One region of the Candidatus Pelagibacter sp. HIMB1509 genome, then DNA from elsewhere that is predicted to be linked to it. Evidence: riboswitches for the same ligand, from Rfam matches in the RefSeq annotation. Region 1 holds a riboswitch; the other holds the start of a gene.

What was found. Region 1 has a riboswitch for glycine ahead of ACTTBO_RS00185 (malate synthase G). Riboswitches for the same ligand answer to the same signal wherever they lie in the genome.
Region 2: it holds a riboswitch for glycine, as region 1 does, so the genes downstream of both, gcvT (glycine cleavage system aminomethyltransferase GcvT) here and ACTTBO_RS00185 (malate synthase G) in region 1, are expected to answer to the same signal.

Annotation. Positions count from the first base shown of each region.
Region 1 covers NZ_JBNAIU010000001.1:37,170-47,005, reverse strand. Annotated here, with positions in the region: gene recR (recombination mediator RecR) at 1-201, shown strand, start outside; gene ACTTBO_RS00185 (malate synthase G) at 188-2,350, opposite strand; glycine riboswitch at 2,430-2,517, opposite strand; gene ACTTBO_RS00180 (acetyl-CoA carboxylase carboxyltransferase subunit alpha) at 2,622-3,716, shown strand; gene secA (preprotein translocase subunit SecA) at 3,720-6,254, opposite strand; gene argJ (bifunctional glutamate N-acetyltransferase/amino-acid acetyltransferase ArgJ) at 6,320-7,621, shown strand; gene ACTTBO_RS00165 (DUF1178 family protein) at 7,661-8,089, shown strand; gene ubiG (bifunctional 2-polyprenyl-6-hydroxyphenol methylase/3-demethylubiquinol 3-O-methyltransferase UbiG) at 8,086-8,808, opposite strand; gene ACTTBO_RS00155 (aspartate kinase) at 8,885-9,836, shown strand, end outside.
Region 2 covers NZ_JBNAIU010000001.1:576,551-586,386, reverse strand. Annotated here, with positions in the region: gene ACTTBO_RS03015 (class I SAM-dependent methyltransferase) at 1-425, opposite strand, end outside; gene ACTTBO_RS03010 (DUF1365 domain-containing protein) at 425-1,189, opposite strand; gene ACTTBO_RS03005 (NAD(P)/FAD-dependent oxidoreductase) at 1,182-2,420, opposite strand; gene gcvP (aminomethyl-transferring glycine dehydrogenase) at 2,427-5,297, opposite strand; gene gcvH (glycine cleavage system protein GcvH) at 5,297-5,677, opposite strand; gene gcvT (glycine cleavage system aminomethyltransferase GcvT) at 5,677-6,777, opposite strand; glycine riboswitch at 6,856-6,945, opposite strand; gene ACTTBO_RS02985 (DMT family transporter) at 6,987-7,850, opposite strand; gene ACTTBO_RS02980 (biotin-dependent carboxyltransferase family protein) at 7,850-8,791, opposite strand; gene ACTTBO_RS02975 (allophanate hydrolase subunit 1) at 8,781-9,458, opposite strand; gene ACTTBO_RS02970 (5-oxoprolinase subunit PxpA) at 9,487-9,836, shown strand, end outside.

The DNA.
Region 1 (9,836 bases):
GAAGTTATATTAGCTACAAGTGCAACTGTTGAAGGTCAAACTACTGCTTACTACATCCAAGATAGCCTAAAAAATTCTAATGTAAAAATTACAAAACTTGCACAGGGGCTACCTATAGGTGGTGAAATTGAAAGTTTAGACGACGGGACTTTATTTTCTGCTTTTAAAAATCGGTCTAACTTAGTTTCTAATTCAGATTAGACTTTTTAGTAAGTCTATTTAAATGCAGTAAAGGTTCAGTATAACCAGATGGTTGTTCTTTTCCTTTAAACACCAAATCACATGCAGTTTGAAATGCAATTGAATTTTCAAAGTTATCACTCATTCTTACGTAATTAGTGTCATTTTTATTTTGATCATCAACAATTTTAGCCATGTCTTTAAGAATTTCTACAACTTGAATTTTTGTTGTAATTCCGTGATGTATCCAATTTGCAATATGTTGAGATGAAATTCTAAGAGTGGCTCTATCTTCCATCAAACCTACGTTGTTTATATCTGGTACTTTGGAGCATCCAACGCCCTGATCAATCCATCTGACCACATAACCTAATAAAGTTTGAGCTGAGTTAGAAATTTCTTTATTAATTTCATCTACAGACCAATTTGGTCTATCAGCAGTAGGTATTGTTAAAAGATCATCAAGCTTTGCTTGTTCTCTATTTTTAATTTTTTGTTGTTCATCAAAAATATTTATTTCATGATAATGTAGCGAATGTAAAGCTGCAGCAGTCGGAGATGGAACCCATGCACAATTTGCACCTGCTTTTAAATGTCCAGTTTTTTGCTCCATCATATCTTTCATTTTATCAGGCATTGCCCACATTCCTTTTCCAATTTGAGCTTTTCCAGATAATCCACATTTTAAACCAATATCAACATTGTTGTTTTCATATGCTGTAATCCATTTTGAAGTTTTCATGTCACCTTTTTTAATCATCGGACCAGCTTCCATAGAGGTGTGCATTTCATCACCAGTTCTGTCTAGAAAACCTGTATTTATAAAGAAAACTCTATTTTTTAACGATCTAATGCACTCTTTTAAATTAGCTGAAGTTCTTCTTTCTTCATCCATTATTCCAATCTTGCAGGTATATTTTGGCAAACCTAAAACTTCTTCAACTTTTGAGAAAAGCAAATCAGTAAATGCAGTTTCATCTGGTCCATGCATTTTTGGTTTCACGATATAAATAGAACCAGTTCTTGAATTAGATTTTTTCTTAATATCATGAAGGGCTGCAGCTGTAGTAATGAATGCATCCAATATTCCTTCTGGAACTTCACTACCATCTTTTAAAATTATTGATGGATTAGTCATTAAGTGACCAACATTTCTAACTAGCAGCAAACTTCTTCCATGAAGCTTTAAACCTTTTCCATCTTTTGAAATATAGCTTCTATTGGGGTTAAGTTTTCTTTCAAATAATTTTCCCTCTTTTTCAAATTTTGATTTTAGATCACCTTTCATCAGACCTAGCCAATTTCTGTAACAAACAATTTTATCTTCTGCATCTACAGCAGCTACACTATCTTCGTTATCACATATAGTTGACACCGCAGATTCTAAAATTATGTCACTAATCCCAGCATGATCTTGTTGAGCTGCAAAAGCTCTTGAGTCTTTTAAAATTTCTATATGTAAATTGTTATTTTTTAAAATTATAGCAGACGGGTTGTCAGCTTCACCCCTATGGCCAATAAACTTATTCTCATCTAATAAATCATAAATATCAGCACCTTTTAAAGCTTTAAATTTTCCATACTTAACCGCAAAACTTGTAATTTTTTGCCAACTCAATCCTGCTAATGGAAAATATTTATCTAAAAAATCTCTTCCATATTTTATTACCATCTCACCTCTTAATGGGTCGTATCTTTCAGATACACTATCTTCTGATTGTTCAATTACATCTGTTCCATACAGACTATCGTACAAGCTCATCCATCTAGCATTAGCAGCATTTAATGCATATCTCGCATTCATTACTGGTACAACAAGTTGAGGTCCAGCAATACTTGTTATTTCCTCATCAACATTTTGAGTTGATATTTCAAAATCGTCACCTTCTTCTTTCAAATAACCAATTTCTGTTAGAAATTTTTTATATTCTGACAAATTAAATTTATTTCCCTTATTTTTTATATGCCAATTGTCTATTTGTTTTTGTAAGTCTTCTCTAAATTTTATTAATTCTTTATTTTTAGGTGCTAATTCATTGACTGTTTTCTCGAACCCTGACCAAAAATTATCAACAGATAGATCTGTTTCTTTTAATAGCTCGTCGCTAATAAATTGAGAAAGTTTTTCAGATACTTTTAAAGTATTTATATTTATATATTTTTCTTGCATATCACCTAAATTACCCCATCTGTATTTTTGCCTGAGAGTTTTGCTCCTTCGGCGGAATTAATTCTCTTTCCAGAGTGTTATGCAACTATCGGTCCTTTTTACCTGAGAGTTTCCGGGGTGGTTGCTCCTTCGGTGCTAAATTTATTAGTCTCTCCCGATAACAAAGTATGTATCCTCTTCTAGAAAAGAGTCAATTAATAACAATTACACTTTAAATTAAATATCATTTTATTGCCTTTTTTATGAATTAACCATCAGCTATAACCATATTATGAAAAATTATCTTAATTTTGAAACTGAGATTAAAGATTTAGAGACAGAATTGGAAAAATTAAAAGATCCCTATAATCAAGAGGGATTGTCAGAAGTAGACACGCAAAAAATTTCAAAAACACAAGTTGAGTTAGATCAAAAATTAAATGATATATATTCAAACCTAGATCCATGGCAAACCACCATGGTTGCAAGACATGAAGACAGACCAAAGTCTAAATTTTTCATAGATAATTTATTCGAAGATTTTATTTCTCTATCTGGTGACCGTTATTATGGTGAAGATAAATCTGTACTTACTGGTTTTGCAAAATTTAATGGTCAGTCAGTTTTAGTTATCGGTCAAGAAAAGGGTGAAGATTTGGATAGCAGAATTCAAAGAAATTTTGGGATGATGCGACCTGAGGGTTATAGAAAAACTATTCGATTAATGAATTTAGCAAATAAATTTAAAATTCCAATTATCTCTTTTATAGACACGCCTGGTGCTTATCCTGGTGTTGGTGCAGAGGAAAGAGGTCAAGCTGAGGCAATAGCAAAATCAATTGAATGTTGCATGGAACTTAAGGTGCCAACTATTGCAATAATTATAGGTGAGGGTGGATCAGGTGGTGCGATTGCATTAGCATCGTCTAACAAAGTTATCATGCTAGAAAATGCTATTTATTCAGTTATATCTCCTGAAGGCTGTGCAACTATATTATGGAGAGATCCAAAAAAAATGCTTGATGCAGCAAAAGCAATGAAGCTTTCCGCAAAAGATTTATTAAAATTAAAAGTTATTGATGAAATAATCCCAGAACCTTTAGGTGGTGCTCACAGGGATAGAGAACTGATGCTAGACAATGTTAGAAAATCTATTTCTACAAATTTAGATCAATACAAAGAAATGACGTCAGAAGATATAATGAATGAAAGAAAAAATAAATTTTTAAAAATTGGAAGAAATGATGGTTTTATGAATAATGTAGAAGATCTAAGCAATTTGACCATTAAGAAAAATAATTTTGATAATATTTTCAAATCAAAAAAATTATTATTTGGTATTGGTGTAGGTTTATTATTTTTAGCTTCTTTATTTTTTCTTTTTTAAGAATTACAAAGCCCCATGGCAATGTTTAAACTTCTTACCTGATCCACAAAAGCAAGGTTCATTTCTTCCCATTTTTTTGGTTTGTGGTTTTGGATTTAAACTTTCCTCATTGGAAGATTTTTCTTCTGTTATAACTTTTAAATTCATTAATATTGTAACGTAGTCTAATTTTAGTTTTTCTAGTAAATTTGAAAATAAATCAAAAGCTTCTTTTTTATATTCAACTAAAGGATCTCTACCACCATAGGACCTTAACCCAATTACCTGTCTAAGCTGTTCTAAATATTGTATATGTGATTTCCAATTCAAATCTATTGTTTGCAAAAATATTCTTTTTTCAATTTCTTTTGCATGCTGTTCGTTTAGAACTTTAATTCTTTCATTACGTGTCTCATTGAATTTTGTAGATATTTGCTCTTTCAGTTCATTATCTTTGGCAGAAATCAAACTTTCAAGTTCAGTATCATTAAAACTTTTTCCAACAATTTGCTTAACTTTATTGTTAAATTCATTACTTTTAGGATTAGATAGATTTTGAATTTTTAATTTTATCAAGTCTTCTGATATTTCTTTTAAATATTCATCAGAATAGTCAAAAATATTTTCACTATTCATTGCGTTTTTTCTTTGAGAAAACACAACATGTCTTTGGTCATTCAAAACATTATCAAATTTGATAAGTGTTTTTCTGATATCAAAATTTCTGGCTTCAACTTTTTGCTGAGCTCTTTCTAATGCTTTGTTGATCCAAGGGTGATCAATACTTTCACCATCTTTTAAACCAAGTTTTTCAAGCATATTATTCATAGATTCTGAGCCAAAAATTCTCATCAAATCATCTTCTAAACTTACATAAAACACAGAACTGCCCTCATCTCCTTGTCGTCCAGCTCTTCCTCTTGCTTGATTGTCCACTCTTCTAGACTCCATTCTTTCTGTACCAATTACAAATAAGCCACCTAGAGATTTAATTTTTTCTTTATCTATTTTTAACTGATCATCAGGAATTGATCCTTTTTTTCCACCAAGCTGGATGTCAACCCCTCTACCAGAAATACTAGTTGTAATTATCAAAGATTTTTCTTTTCCAGCATTTGCAATAATTTCAGCTTCATTTTCATGGTTCTTTGCATTTAAAACTACGTGTTTAATATTTTTTTCATTTAATAATTTAGAATAAACTTCAGATTTGTTGATACTAGATGTGAATACCAAAATTGGTTGACCAATTTCATGTTTTTCAATGATCTTATTAATTATTGCATCATTTTTTTCTTTTTCAGTTCTAAAGATCAAATCATTATAGTCCTTTCGGATCATTTCTTTATTTGTTGGTATTACAACTACTGAAAGATTATATATCTCAAAAAATTCCTCAGACTCTGTGACTGCAGTACCAGTGCAACCTGATATTTTTTTATATAGTTTAAAATAATTTTGATAGGTAATAGATGCTAAAGTTTGATTTTCAGCTTGTATCTGAATTTTTTCTTTAGCTTCAAGAGCCTGATGAAGTCCATCTCCAAATCTTCTTCCTTCTAAAATTCTACCAGTCAACTCGTCTATGATTTTAAGAACTCCATCTTTTACTATGTAATCTTTTCCTTTTTCAAATAAATGATTTGCACGAAGTGCTTGATTTACGTGGTGAACTAAATGAAGATTTTCTGGGTCATAAAAATTATCATTTTTTAGGATACCCGCATTAGAAAAAAGTTTTTCAACATTATTAATACCCTCGTTTGTTAAAAGTATACTTTTTTCTTTCTCATCTATTTCAAAATCTTTATTATTTAAAATTTTAACAAGTTTATCTATAGCTAGGTATTGAGCAGTCTTATCTTCTGCAGCTCCAGAAATTACAAGTGGAGTTCTTGCTTCATCAATTAAACAGGAATCTATTTCATCTACAATTGAAAATACATGAGATCTTTGAACCATTTCTTTTTGAGAAAACTTCATGTTATCTCTTAGATAATCAAATCCTAATTCACTGTTGGTTGCATAAGTAATGTCACAATTGTAGTTTTTCTTTCTTTCTAGATCATCTTGATCATTATTTATAAATCCTGAAGTAAGACCTAGAAAATTATATATGATACCCATTTCCATGGAATCTCTTTTTGCTAAGTAATCATTAACTGTTACTATATGAACTCCATTTTCAGAAAGCGCATTTAAATACGCCGCTAAAGCAATAGTGAGTGTTTTTCCTTCACCCGTTCTCATTTCAGCAATTTTACCTTCGTGAAGAACTACTCCCCCAATAAGTTGAACATCAAAGTGCTTTTCTTGTCTTGTTCTTTTTGCAGCTTCCCTTACTAGTGCAAATGCTTCAGGTAGAATTTCGTCTAAACTTTTTCCATTTTTTAATTGATTTTTAAATTCAACTGTTTTTTTGGGAAAGTCTGTATCACTTAATTTTATGAATTGTTCCTCGTATGAATTTATTTTTTCTACAATTTTTCCAATTCTATCTAGTTCTTTTTGATTACTAGATTTGATAAACTTTGTAATTAGGTTAAGTGGGTTAAACATGACTATTTGATTTATTCTTTAAATATATGGTTTAATATATGTATTAAACAATTATTTTAAATATCATGGGTATTAATTTAACAAATTTTTTAACCTCGAAATCAAAAAATACCAGAATGATGGATTTCCAGGACCTTGATCATATAGATGGCTTATCTATTTCAGCTCTAAGCGCAGATTTATATAAAACTAAAAGAGATGATTTAGTAATGTTTTACTTTAGAGATGGTGCAAATCATGCCTCTGTCTATACACAATCAAAAATTATCTCAGAAAATATCAAATGGAATATAAATCAAAAATCAAAAAAAATTTATTCTCTTATTGTAAATACTAGAAATGCAAATGCTTTCACAGGTAGACAAGGTTACGAAAGTCTCGCAAAAATTGCTGATTTAACTTCTGAACAATTATCAAAAAAACAAGTTGAAGATGAAGATTATCCAAAGAAAATTACTTCAAAGGAAATTATTTTTGGGTGCACAGGTACAATAGGTGAAACATTTCCATGTGAAAAGATAATAGTTCAAATTCCAAACTTGATTAAAAAAATCAACTATACACAAAACAAATTTCTTTGGATGAAAGCAGCCTTAGGAATAATGACCACTGATACAAAACCAAAACTCGCGATGGAACAATGTAAAATTGGAGATAAAGAGGTAAAAATTTATGGTATCGCCAAAGGTTCGGGTATGATATTTCCAAATATGGGAACCACCTTGGCATACATATTTACAGATGCCAACTTATCGAATGATATTTTAAGTAAATTATTAAAAAAAAATATTACAAATACATTTAATGCTATCTCGTGTGATGGGGACACTAGCACAAATGATATGGTTAGTATTTTTGCAACAAATAAAGCAAACAATTCAAATATTAAAAGTATTAATGATATAAAACTAAAAAAATTCGACAAAGCATTAAACAATGTTTTGTTAAATTTAGCAAAGAGAGTAGTTTCTGATGGAGAAGGAGCATCAAAATTTGTCACTATAAATATTAAAAAAAGCAAAAGTGAACAAGATGCAAAGACAATTGCTTTCTCAATAGCAAATTCAGCTTTGGTAAAAACAGCTATTGCAGGTGAAGATCCTAACTGGGGACGAATAGTGATGGCAATAGGAAAAGCAGGACCAAAATTAAATTTAAATAAATTAGGTTTGAAATTTGGAAATTATCAAATAATTCAGTATGGAAAATTACACAAGAATTACGATGAAAAATTAGTAGCTGAGTATATGAAAGGTGAAAATATAGAAATCAATGTAGATTTGTTTACTGGTCCCAAAAGCTTTACTGCTTTTACTATGGATTTTACAAAAAATTATATTGAGATTAATGCTGATTATAGAAGTTGAACATATTGAAATATAAATTTTGATAACTAATTCTATACTATGATAAAATACAAACTTTTGTGTAACGACTGTGAATTAAAGTTTGATAGTTGGTTCTCTACTTCATCAGAATATGAAAAATTAAAAAAGAAAAAACTTTTAATCTGTCACAACTGTAATTCTGAAAAAGTTGAAAAAACATTAATGGCTCCTCAGCTAATAAGTAGAAAAGCAAAAAATAAAGAAAAATTTGATACTCAGAAGTATAAAAAAATTAAAAAAACAATTAAAAATTATCAAAAGTTTATAAAAGATAATTTTAAGTACGTTGGGGATGATTTTGCATATGAAGCTAGATCTATTCATTACAATAGCAAGAAACCTATAAAAGGGATATATGGTAAAGCCTCTCAGAAAGACGTTAAAGAGCTCAAAGAAGAGGGCATAAATACACAATTAATTCCTTGGGTTGATGAAAAAGAAAATTAGTTTTTCTTAAATTCCGCAATATAATTTACTGATAAATCTTTAGAAACATTCCATTCATCCTTCAGAATGTTAAAATTCATTCCATCTATTTTTTTGAGATTAAGATTGTTTTTGATTAGTATATTTTTTAATTCTTCAGGCTTAACAAATTTTTCCCATTCATGGGTGCCAATAGGAAGCCATCTCAAAATATATTCTGCACCAACAATTGCAAATATATAAGATTTTAAGGTTTTATTTATAGTTGCAACAAACATTAATCCATTTTTTTTTAAAAGATTAGCACATGATTTTAAAAAAAAATCAACATCCTCAACATGCTCAACAATCTCCATGTTCAAAATTACATCAAATTTTTTTGTTGTTTTTAGTTTTTCAGGCGATGAACATATATAGTTTATTTTAAGATTGTTTTTTTTTGCATGTAAGTTCGCTATGGCAATATTTTTATTTGAAGCATCGATTGCTGTAACATTAGCTCCTAATCTACACATGGGCTCAGATAACAATCCACCTCCACATCCAATATCAAGGACATTTATTCCAGAAAGAGGATATTTTTTATTTTTAAGTTGAAATTCCTTAATTATATTTTCTTTTATATATTTTATTCTTATAGGATTAAATTTATGAAGAGGTTTAAATTTTCCTTCTGGATCCCACCATTCGGCCGCCATATTTGAAAATTTTTCTATTTCTTTTTTATTAATACTGTTCATAATATATAATTAGTTGACATAACAATTAAGATGTACTTTATCAATTTATAATTAAACTATATTAATTCAACTGATCATGAAAACTGTTGTACTAAAATTTGGCGGAACTTCTGTTGGTAGTATCGATAGGATAAAAAAAGTATGTAAAATTATAGCTGCTTATAAAAAGAAAAAAAATAGAGTTTTGGTGATTTCATCTGCAATGAGTGGAGTGACCAATGAGCTTATAAAAAAATCGAAACAAATTAGTAATAATTTCAGCAGATCTGAATATGATGTACTTGTCTCCACTGGAGAGCAGGTTGCATGTGCTTTAATTGCAGGAAGACTTACTCATGATGGTTTTAAATCTAGGTCGTGGGTTTCTTGGCAATTACCAATAATTACTGATGGACCTTATTCTGGAGCAAGAATAAATAAGATAATCACAAAAGAATTAAATAATTATGTGAAACAAGGTGGGATCCCAATTGTTACTGGTTTTCAAGGAATTAATAATGAAAATAGAATTACCACAATAGGAAGAAGTGGTTCTGATGCCACTGCAATAATGTTAGCAAAATTTATTAAAGCTGATGAATGTATTATCTATACAGATGTTGATGGTGTTTATACTACTGATCCAAGACAACATAAAAAGGCAAAGAAAATTAAAAAAATATTTTATGATGAAATGTTAGAAATGGCATCTTTGGGATCAAAAGTGATGCAACCAACATCGGTTCAAGATGCAAAGTTAAATAACATTGATATTAAAGTTAAATCTTCATTTATTAATAAACCAGGTACATTAATAACAGGCTCTACAAAAGCGTTTAGCGATCAAATAATTACTGGGATATCTTCAACTAAAAATGATGCTAAGATCACAATTGTAGGAGTTAAAGATAGACCTGGTGTTGCTGCTTCAGTTTTTAGACCACTATCAAGAAATTTAATTAACGTTGATATGGTTGTGCAAAATATTTCTCAAAATGGAAAAGATACCGACTTAACCTTTACAATTAAATCTGATGATCTGAAAAAAA
Region 2 (9,836 bases), 540 kb from region 1:
GTATCATCTAACCACAATGAAAAGAAATCATTTCCAAGATCATAATGTTTTGCAATATTTTCCTTACTTCGACTTTTGGTATTTTTGATTATTTTATTTTTTACAAAATTAATTATAGGTAGATCAAGCAAACCTGAGAATTTATATACCACTTGAATATTTCTAGCTGTTAATTCAATTAGATCTGAAAGATTATCGGTTTCAAATTCACCTCTCATATAACTTTCAGCAAAACCAATGCTTCCACCTCTAATTAAATTATAATTAAAATTTGGATTTTTTATCTTAATATTTGCCTTTAAAGATTGATCAGGGTTACCAAACTTTAATATCTCACCTTCATAGGTAGTTATTTCAAGGTATCCATTTTTAATTTTACTTAAAAATTTAAAAACCAATTTATCTGCAGCTCTATTTAATAACATTAATTTTCAACCGTTAAATTGTTTCTTATTTTTATTTTTTTTTTAATAATCTTAATTCCTTTCATCCATAATTTAAAGGCCTCAAAATGGATTGCAGATATTATTTTTATAGTCATCAGAGGGTGATTTAAATATGATTTTAATAATTGACTGCTATTTAAGTTTGTTTTTTTTCCGTCTTGAGATGCAAATAAAATTTTTCCTTCTTGATCGTATTGATCAATAATTACAGAAAGTTTTTCATCAGGATTTAGAATTCTAAAGAAATACTTACAATTCATTTCTATAAAAGGCGAAACATGGAATTTTTTAGAACAATTATTTTGAATTAATTTATTTCCACTATCTACTCTAAAAACATAAGTATGTTGTTCACCAAATGTATTTTTCACCTCATATAATATAGATATTAATTTATCGTTTTGATTGTAAACGAAAAAGATACTTAAAGGATTGAATACATAACCAAAAATCCTTGGATAACAGAGAAGCTTAATTTTAATATCTGTAGTATCTATTTTATTCTGCTCTAAATTTTTCTTTACCCACTCTTCAAGAGAGGATCCATCCCGTTCACCATGATCCTTTTCATGAAAACTAATTAAATTGAATTTATTCAATGAAAAGAAGCTTATCTCCTGATCTATTTTTCTTAATTCTGACAAATCAATTAAAAGTGAGAAAACACTATACTTAAAATAATGCTCTTTAGGTTTAAAACGTTTATGAATTACTTTCCCGTTATATATGCATGAGTTAGTCATTTAGGTATTTTAACATTTCAATCGATGATTTTATTCCATCTTCATGAAAACCGTAACCAAAATAACTCCCACAAAAAAGTAAATCTTTTTTATTTTGTAAACTAGATAGCTCTGATTGAGCATCTAATGCTTGTTGATCATAATAAGGATGAGTAAATTTAACTATTTTAAGTATTTTACTCTCATCAATTTCAAAATAAGGATTAAGAGTTAAAAAAATATCCTGATCGCATTTAAGGTTTTGCAAGAGGTTTAACCAATAAGTAATCGAGTTTTTTTCTAAATCTTCATCATTGATTGATGAATTCCACGAGGACCATGCCTTTTTATTTTTTGGCATCGCTCTTTTATCTGTATGAATATATGCAATATTTTCTTTATAACTAAAATTAGATAAAATTTTTGTCTCTTCATTAGTAGGATTATCAATCAACTTTAAAGCTTCATCAGCGTGAGCTGCTATTACAACTTTATCGTAATCAAAAAATTCGCTTTCACCACCATAATATAAATCTAACCCTTTTGATTTTCTTATAATTTTTTTAATTTTATAATTTTTATAGTACTCACCACTTATCTTTGAAATTACTTTATTCACATAAGTTCTGCTTCTATTGGTTACGGTATACCACTGAGGTCTATTTTTTAATTTAAAGAGCCCATGATTTTGAAAAAATTTTAAAAAAAATGTTATTGGCATCTTGCTAGCTTCATAAGGTGGCATAGACCAGATTGCAGATACCATTGGGATGATATGGTAATCAATAAACGTTTTTGATAGTTTGTTGTTTTCTAAATATTTACCTAAAGTTAGTTTTTGATCTGTAACATTTATTTGATCGCTATTTTTATAAAATTTAATGATATCAAAAAACATTTTTAAAAAATTAGGATTAAACAAATTAGATCTGTTAGAAAAAATTCCATTCAAACCTTTTCCACAATATTCAAAGTTTGTATTTTCTACAGAAACCGAAAAAGACATGTCACTTTTTTCAATCTGAACATCATTTTCTTTAAAGAATTTAATTAAATTTGGATAGGTTTGAAAATTAAATACAATAAAACCAATATCTACAGATACTTTCTTTTCATCAAAAACTAAATCTATTGTGTGAGAATGACCACCAAAATGATCTTCTTTCTCAAAAAGATCTACATGATGTTTTTTTGATAAATAATATGCAGCACTTAAGCCTGATATCCCAGAACCAACTACAGCAATTTTCATTAATGATTATGCCGCGTCTTCTTTAAACTCATCCATACTTGGACAAGTACAAAAGATATTCTTATCTCCATAAACATTGTCCACTCTTGCAACTGGTGGCCAAAATTTATTTGTTTTTAAGAACTTAGCAGGATAAGCAGCTTGCTCTCTTGAATATTTATGATCCCACTCATCTGAAGCAAGTTCTATGTCCGTATGAGGAGCGTTCTTAATAGGATTGTCTACTTTATCAAACTCACCAGAATTGATCTTATCTATTTCAGATTTGATATTTATTAAAGTATCGCAAAATCTATCAAGCTCAGATAAGCTCTCGCTCTCTGTTGGCTCTATCATCATAGTTCCTGCAACTGGCCAAGACATTGTAGGTGCATGGAAACCATAATCGATCAATCTTTTAGCAATATCCTCCTCAGTAATACCTGTCTCACTCTTAATTGATCTAATATCAATAATACATTCATGAGCAACATTTCCATTTGAGCCTTTGTACAAAATTGGGAAATGATCTTTAAGTCTATGAGCTATATAATTTGCATTTAAGATGGCGACTTGTGTAGCTAGTTTTAAACCTTCAGAACCCATCATTTTAATATACATCCAAGAAATTGATAAAATACTTGAGCTTCCCCAAGGGGCTGCTGAAACTGCTCCTATTCCTGTAGCGGGTCCACAATCTTTAACAACTGGATGATTAGGTAAATAAACTTGCAAATGTCTTTTACATGCAATTGGTCCCATCCCTGGTCCGCCACCACCGTGTGGAATACAGAATGTTTTATGTAAGTTTATATGACAAACATCAGGACCAAAATTTCCAGGTCTTGCTATTCCAACAAGTGCATTTAAGTTTGCACCATCCATATAAACTTGACCACCGTGTTTGTGTATCAGTTCACAGATATCTGTAATTTTTTCTTCAAATACTCCGTGAGTAGAAGGATATGTAACCATTAATGCTCCAAGATTTTCAGAATGTGCTTCTGCTTTTTTCTTCAAATCTTCAAAATCAACATTTCCTTCTTTGTCACAATCAACAACTACAACTTTCATTCCAACCATTTGTGCACTAGCAGGATTTGTTCCATGTGCTGAGCTTGGAATTAAACATATATTCCTGTTTTCTTCTCCTCTATCTAAATGGTATTTTCTAATAACCATTAATCCAGCATATTCTCCTTGAGCACCTGCATTTGGTTGAAGTGAAACTCCAGAAAAACCTGTAATTGATCTTAACCAATTTTTAAGATCAGTGAATAATGCTCTATACCCTTCCATCTGTTCTACTGGTACAAACGGATGAGGTTCAGCTAACTCTCTCCATGAAATAGGTATCATTTCTGCAGTAGCATTTAATTTCATAGTACATGAGCCAAGTGCAATCATTGTTCTGTTAAGAGCTATATCTTTATCTTCTAATTTTTTTAAATATCTAAGCATCTCTGTTTCTGAATGATATAAATTAAACACAGGATGCTCTAAATATTTTGAAGTTCTTAATAAATTTTTTGGTAAATTTGGTAAGCTTACTGTCGGATCTTCTTTTTTAATCGACTCAGCTGCATTAAAAATTTTCAACAATTGATTTGCTCTATAAACATTTTTCTTTTCATCAAAAGAAACTGCCAACATTTCAGAATTTACTCTTCTAATGTTTACTTTTTGATCTAAAGCATTTTTATAGATTTGATCAGTTTTATCTTTTGTTACAATTGTAACTGTATCAAAGAAATGATCTGAATAAATTTCATATCCAGATTGTTTTAATTTATCTGCAAAATTTTTAGCTAATTGTGATACTCGTTCTGCAATAGTTTTTATTCCATCTGGTCCATGGTAAATTGCATATGCGGCAGAAACAATTGCTAACAATGCTTGAGCAGTGCAAATGTTACTTGTAGCTTTATCTCTTCTAATATGTTGTTCTCTTGTTTGAAGTGATAGTCTGTAAGCTTTATTTCCATGTCTATCTACTGACACACCAATAATTCTTCCTGGCATAGACCTTTTAAACTCATCTTTAGTTGCAAAGAAAGCTGCGTGAGGTCCACCATAACCCATTGGAATTCCAAACCTTTGAGAACTTCCAACTGCAATATCTGCGCCTAATTCTCTTGGTGTTTTAAGTAGCGCTAAAGCTAATAAATCAGAGACTAATACAGCTTTTCCATTTTTTTTATGGATTTTGCTGATCGCTTCACTTGGATCTTTAATGTCTCCTAAAGTTCCAGGATAATGGAGAATTCCACAAACTAAATCCTCTTTAAGTTGATCTAACACTTTATCTTCATTACCAACAAGTACTTTTAATCCCATTGGTTCTGCTCTTGTTTGAATTACATCAATTGTTTGTGGATGACAATTTTCTGAAACAAAAACTAAATTGCTATCTTTTTTGTTTAATCTATGACTTAGTCCCATAGCTTCTGCAGCTGCTGTTCCTTCATCAAGCAACGATGCATTTGCAATATCCATACCTGTGAAATCAACAATCATTTGTTGGAAGTTTAGAAGCATTTCCAATCTTCCTTGTGCTACTTCTGGCTGATAAGGAGTGTAAGAAGTATACCAACCTGGATTTTCTAGAATATTTCTTAAAATCACATATGGAGTGTAAGTTCCATAGTAACCCATACCAATAAAATTTGAATAAATTTGATTTTTTTTTGAAATCGCCTTCAGTTTTCTTAATGCTTCATACTCAGAATTAGACTCTCCTATATTTAATCCATCTTTCAATTGTATCTTTTCTGGAACTGTACTTTTTATTAAATCATCTAATGAATTATAATTAAGCTCCTTCAACATTTTATTTTGATCTTCCTCTGAAGGCCCAATGTGTCTTTTTAAAAAGTCTTTTTGTGAGTTATGTAACATTAGCTAGCACTCTCCTTTGCAAATTTATCATATTCTTCTTTGTTCATTAAACTATCCATTTCTGAACTATCTTTTAGTTTAAGTTTGAAAAACCAAGCTGATCCCTCAGGGTCTTCATTTATTTTAGCAGGATCATCTACTATAGCTTGGTTAGTATCTACTACTTCGCCACTTACTGGAGTATAAACATCACTTGCAGCTTTAGTTGACTCAACTACCCCTGCTGTGCCATCTTTTTCAACGCTTGAACCTTTTTCAGGTAACTCAGCAAAAACAATATCTCCTAACATTTCTGTTGCATGTTTTGTAATTCCAATGGTAGCAACATCGCCTTCCACTGTAATCCACTCGTGCTCTTTTGAAAATTTAACTTCACTCATTAGTTTGCTCCTTTCACGTAACTTTTTTTATAAAATGGTAACCCACAAACACTTGCAGGATGTTTTTTCCCTCTTACTTCTAGTAAAACTTTTGTATCAACTTTAGAAAATTCTTTATCAATGTAGCCCATTGCTATTGGGCCATTTACACTTGGGCCAAAAGTCCCACTGGTAACCTCGCCAATAAGTTTTTCTGACTCATCAAAGATTTTAGTTTTTTCTCTAGCAATCAATCTTCCTTCTGGCTTAATCCCAATTCTAATTTTAGAGGTACCCTCTTGTATTTCTTTCATAATTTTATCAGAACCAATAAATCCACCTTTTGAAATTCTCTCTTTAGAAATTGCCCACTTTAAATTAGCTTCAATTGGTGTTTTTTCTGTATCAAGTTCATGACCATATAAGCACAATCCAGCCTCTAATCTCAAGGTATCTCTTGCCCCAAGTCCTATAAGTTGTGCTCCTTTTTCCATCAAATTTTGAGTAAAGCCTTCAGCTAAATCGTTATTAATAGATACTTCAAAACCATCCTCTCCTGTGTAACCAGATCTTGTTACAAAAACTTTCTGATCTTTATAATCAAACCAGTTCCCTGTCATAAAATTAAGTTTTTCAACACCTTCTATTGTATTGTTTAAAATCTCAACTGACTTTGGACCTTGGATTGCAATTAATGCTCTTTGATCATCAAGAACCATTTCATATTTACTCTTCAGTAAATCTGATAAAATTTTAAAATCATTATCTTTGCAGGCTGCGTTTAAAATAATTAAATATCCTTTTTCAATTTTAGTGATTATCAAATCGTCATGAATTCCAGCACTATCGTTCAATAAAAAACTATATTTAGAACAGTTTTGTTTCAAATTTTTTAAATCAAGTGGAAAAATTTTTTCAAGATCAGCAGTTAAGTCCTCTCCACCATGGATAAATAATTGACCCATATGAGACACATCAAAAATACCTGCATTTGATCTTGTAAATTTATGCTCTTCAACAATTCCTTTACTGTATTGTATGGGCATTTCATATCCAGCAAATTCCACAAATTTAGCTTGGTTATCTTGATGAAGTTTATTTAATGATGTTTTTTTTCCCATACTAACTCTTTAGTACCCATCTGTATTTTTGCCTGAGAGTTTTACTCCTTCGGCGAGAACTCAATCTCTTTCCAGAGTTAATATAATACGGTCCTTTTACCTGAGAGTTTCCTGGGCGGTTGCTCCTTCGGTGTCACAAAGTTTGTGATCTCTCCCGTTAACAAATATTCTAATAAATACTGTTTAATGTCAAATGTTATTAGATCGCTTTATTTTTCTGAGGTATATAAATTGTAAAATTGAAGTAAAACTGCAAAAATAACTATTGTTCCTCCAATTATAACAATAAAAGGTGGTTGTTCATTTATAAACAACCACGCCCATAAAGGACCTAGTACAGCTTCAGTTAACATTATGATTCCAACCATTGCTGATGGTGTTCGTTGAGCACCGATAGTAATAAATATAAAACCTAATCCTAATTGTAAAAACCCAGCTAAAAATCCTAAAAAGATATCGTTTGGAGATATCATTATTTTTTCTGACATTAAATAACCGATTAACAACGCAAAAACACCTGCAACAAATTGAGCAGGAACCATATCAACAGTTGGATATTTTCTTACTACTAAAATTAATGTAGCAAATGAAATTGGCATTATGAAAGCTGCAATATTTCCAGACATTTGGCCTGGAGATAAAGAACTCCCAACCATTAAAAGTATTCCTGAAATTGCAAGAATTATTGAAGTAAGAGTTATTGCTGAAATTTTTTCTTTTAAAAAAAAGTAACCAAATATTGCTAAGAAAATTGTTTGTGTTTGAATAATAAAATTAGCATTAGCAACTGTTGTGTTATACATCGCAAATACATAACCACTAAAACCAAGTGATAAAATAAATCCACCAAAGAAACCAGGAAATCCTAAATTATAAAAGGATCTAAATACTTGTTTTTTATAAGTTAAAGCTAAGTACAAGCTAATAACAACTAAGAAAAATACTGTTCTCCAAAATAATATTTGCCAAAGAGTTGCTCCTTCAAATGACTTAACAATCAAACCTCCAAAACTAAGACTACACGCACCTAAGAAAATTAAAAAAGGCCCTGGAAGTTTTCTAATAATATTCATTATATTTGATTTAGTAAGTTCTGAGTATCCATCTCATACAATTTAAATAAAGTTTCAGCATCAGATAAATTTATCTCTTTAAATTTGATTTTTGAGCCAGGTGATATTTGTACCAATCGATCATAATCAACACTAGCTACCACACCAATTTTTGGATATCCTCCAATAGTACCATGGTCTGAAAGCATAATAATTGGGTTTCCATCTGCTGGTACTTGGATGACTCCTTTTAACAAACCTTCTGATTTAATATTGGTATTTACAATATTTTCAATTTTTGGACCTTCTAATCTCATTCCCATTCTATCTGAAAGTTTTGATACAGAAAATTCTTTTTCAAAAAATATCTTTTTTCCTTCATCAGAAAAATAATCAAAGTTTGGTCCTTTTATTACTCTAATATTTTCAACTTTAGAATTTATATAATTAGTCTTTTTTTTACTTTGGTCTGAATTAATATTTAATATATTTATTTTTTGACCGTTCTCTAATTTTTTTCCATTATTTGATCCAATTTTTGCCTTGGTATTTATCGAACAACTATTCCATTGAAATTTTAAATCTAATTCTCCACCAACTGCTAAATAGCCATAAACTGATTTATTTGTTGAGATAAGATTGATTTCATCTCCACTTTCGATTTGATAACTCTCATAACAATTACCATCAATTTCTGTGCCATTTTTAATAATTTTAAAAACAATATCGCCAGTGACTACTATATTAATTTTATCTCCAGAATATTTTAAATGTGGTCCTTGGTATGCAAATTCTATAACTGGTGAATTTAATTTATTACCTACCAGCTTGTTAGCTAAACTATAATTTCTATTGTCCATTGCTCCGCTAAATGGAATTCCTATATGATATAAATTATTTCTTCCTTGGTCTTGAAAGGTTGTATTTACTCCAGCTCTTATAATTTCGAAATTATTTGTCATTATAGCTATTATATTTTTCAAGATTTATTTGTTTAAAAACTACTATGTCGCCAGGATTTATTAAATTTGGCTCAACCTCTTTTGAATTATCAAAAACATCTACAGGTGTATTACCAAGTATGTTCCATCCACCAGGGCTTTCAAATGTATAAATATTTGCAAATTGTTCAGTTAAAGCTACTGATCCTTTTGGGACTTTTACTCTTGGTGTTTCTAATCTTGGTACTCTCATATTTTCATCCAAATCACCTAAAAATGGCATACCAGCGATAAATCCTGTCATATAACAAAAATATTCCTTACTAAAAAAATTTTCTAAAATTTTATCTCGACTGATATTTAATTTTTCTTCTAATCTTTTTATATCAAGAGAAAATTGATCATCACAACAAACAGGAATTTCTATTTTAGTGCTATTGTTATCTTGAGTTTCATTAATATTTAAATTTTCAATTAATTTTTTAACTTCTTTAAAGTTTGTTTTTCTAAGGTCGTAAGAAACAATTAATTTATTATAAGAAGGAGTAAGATTATTTATACTTTGAACATTCTCTTTTTTTAAAGCTTTAAAATATTTTATTACCTCAGAGTTAACTGATTTATTTACCTCTACACCAAAGTCGCAATAAACAGCTGCGTCACCAAGATTTGATATATTTTTTATCATGGCATGTTATACTTCAACAAATAGAACTATGGAAATTAATATAAATTGTGATTTAGGTGAAAAATCAAAACACCATTCAAATAAATATGATCCAGATTTACTCGATATAGTAAATTCTGCTAACGTTGCATGTGGATTTCACGCCGGTGATGAAGAATCTATGAACCAAGTGGTTCAAATATCAAAAAAAAACGGTGTAAGCATTGGTGCTCATCCATCATTCAATGACCCAGAAAATTTTGGAAGACAAAGAATGAACCTGGCACCTGAAGAAGTTAGAAAATTAATTATTGATCAATATGAAATTTTACAAAAGATTGCTCAAGATCATGGAGAAAATGTAACTCATATAAAACCACATGGAGCATTAAATAATAT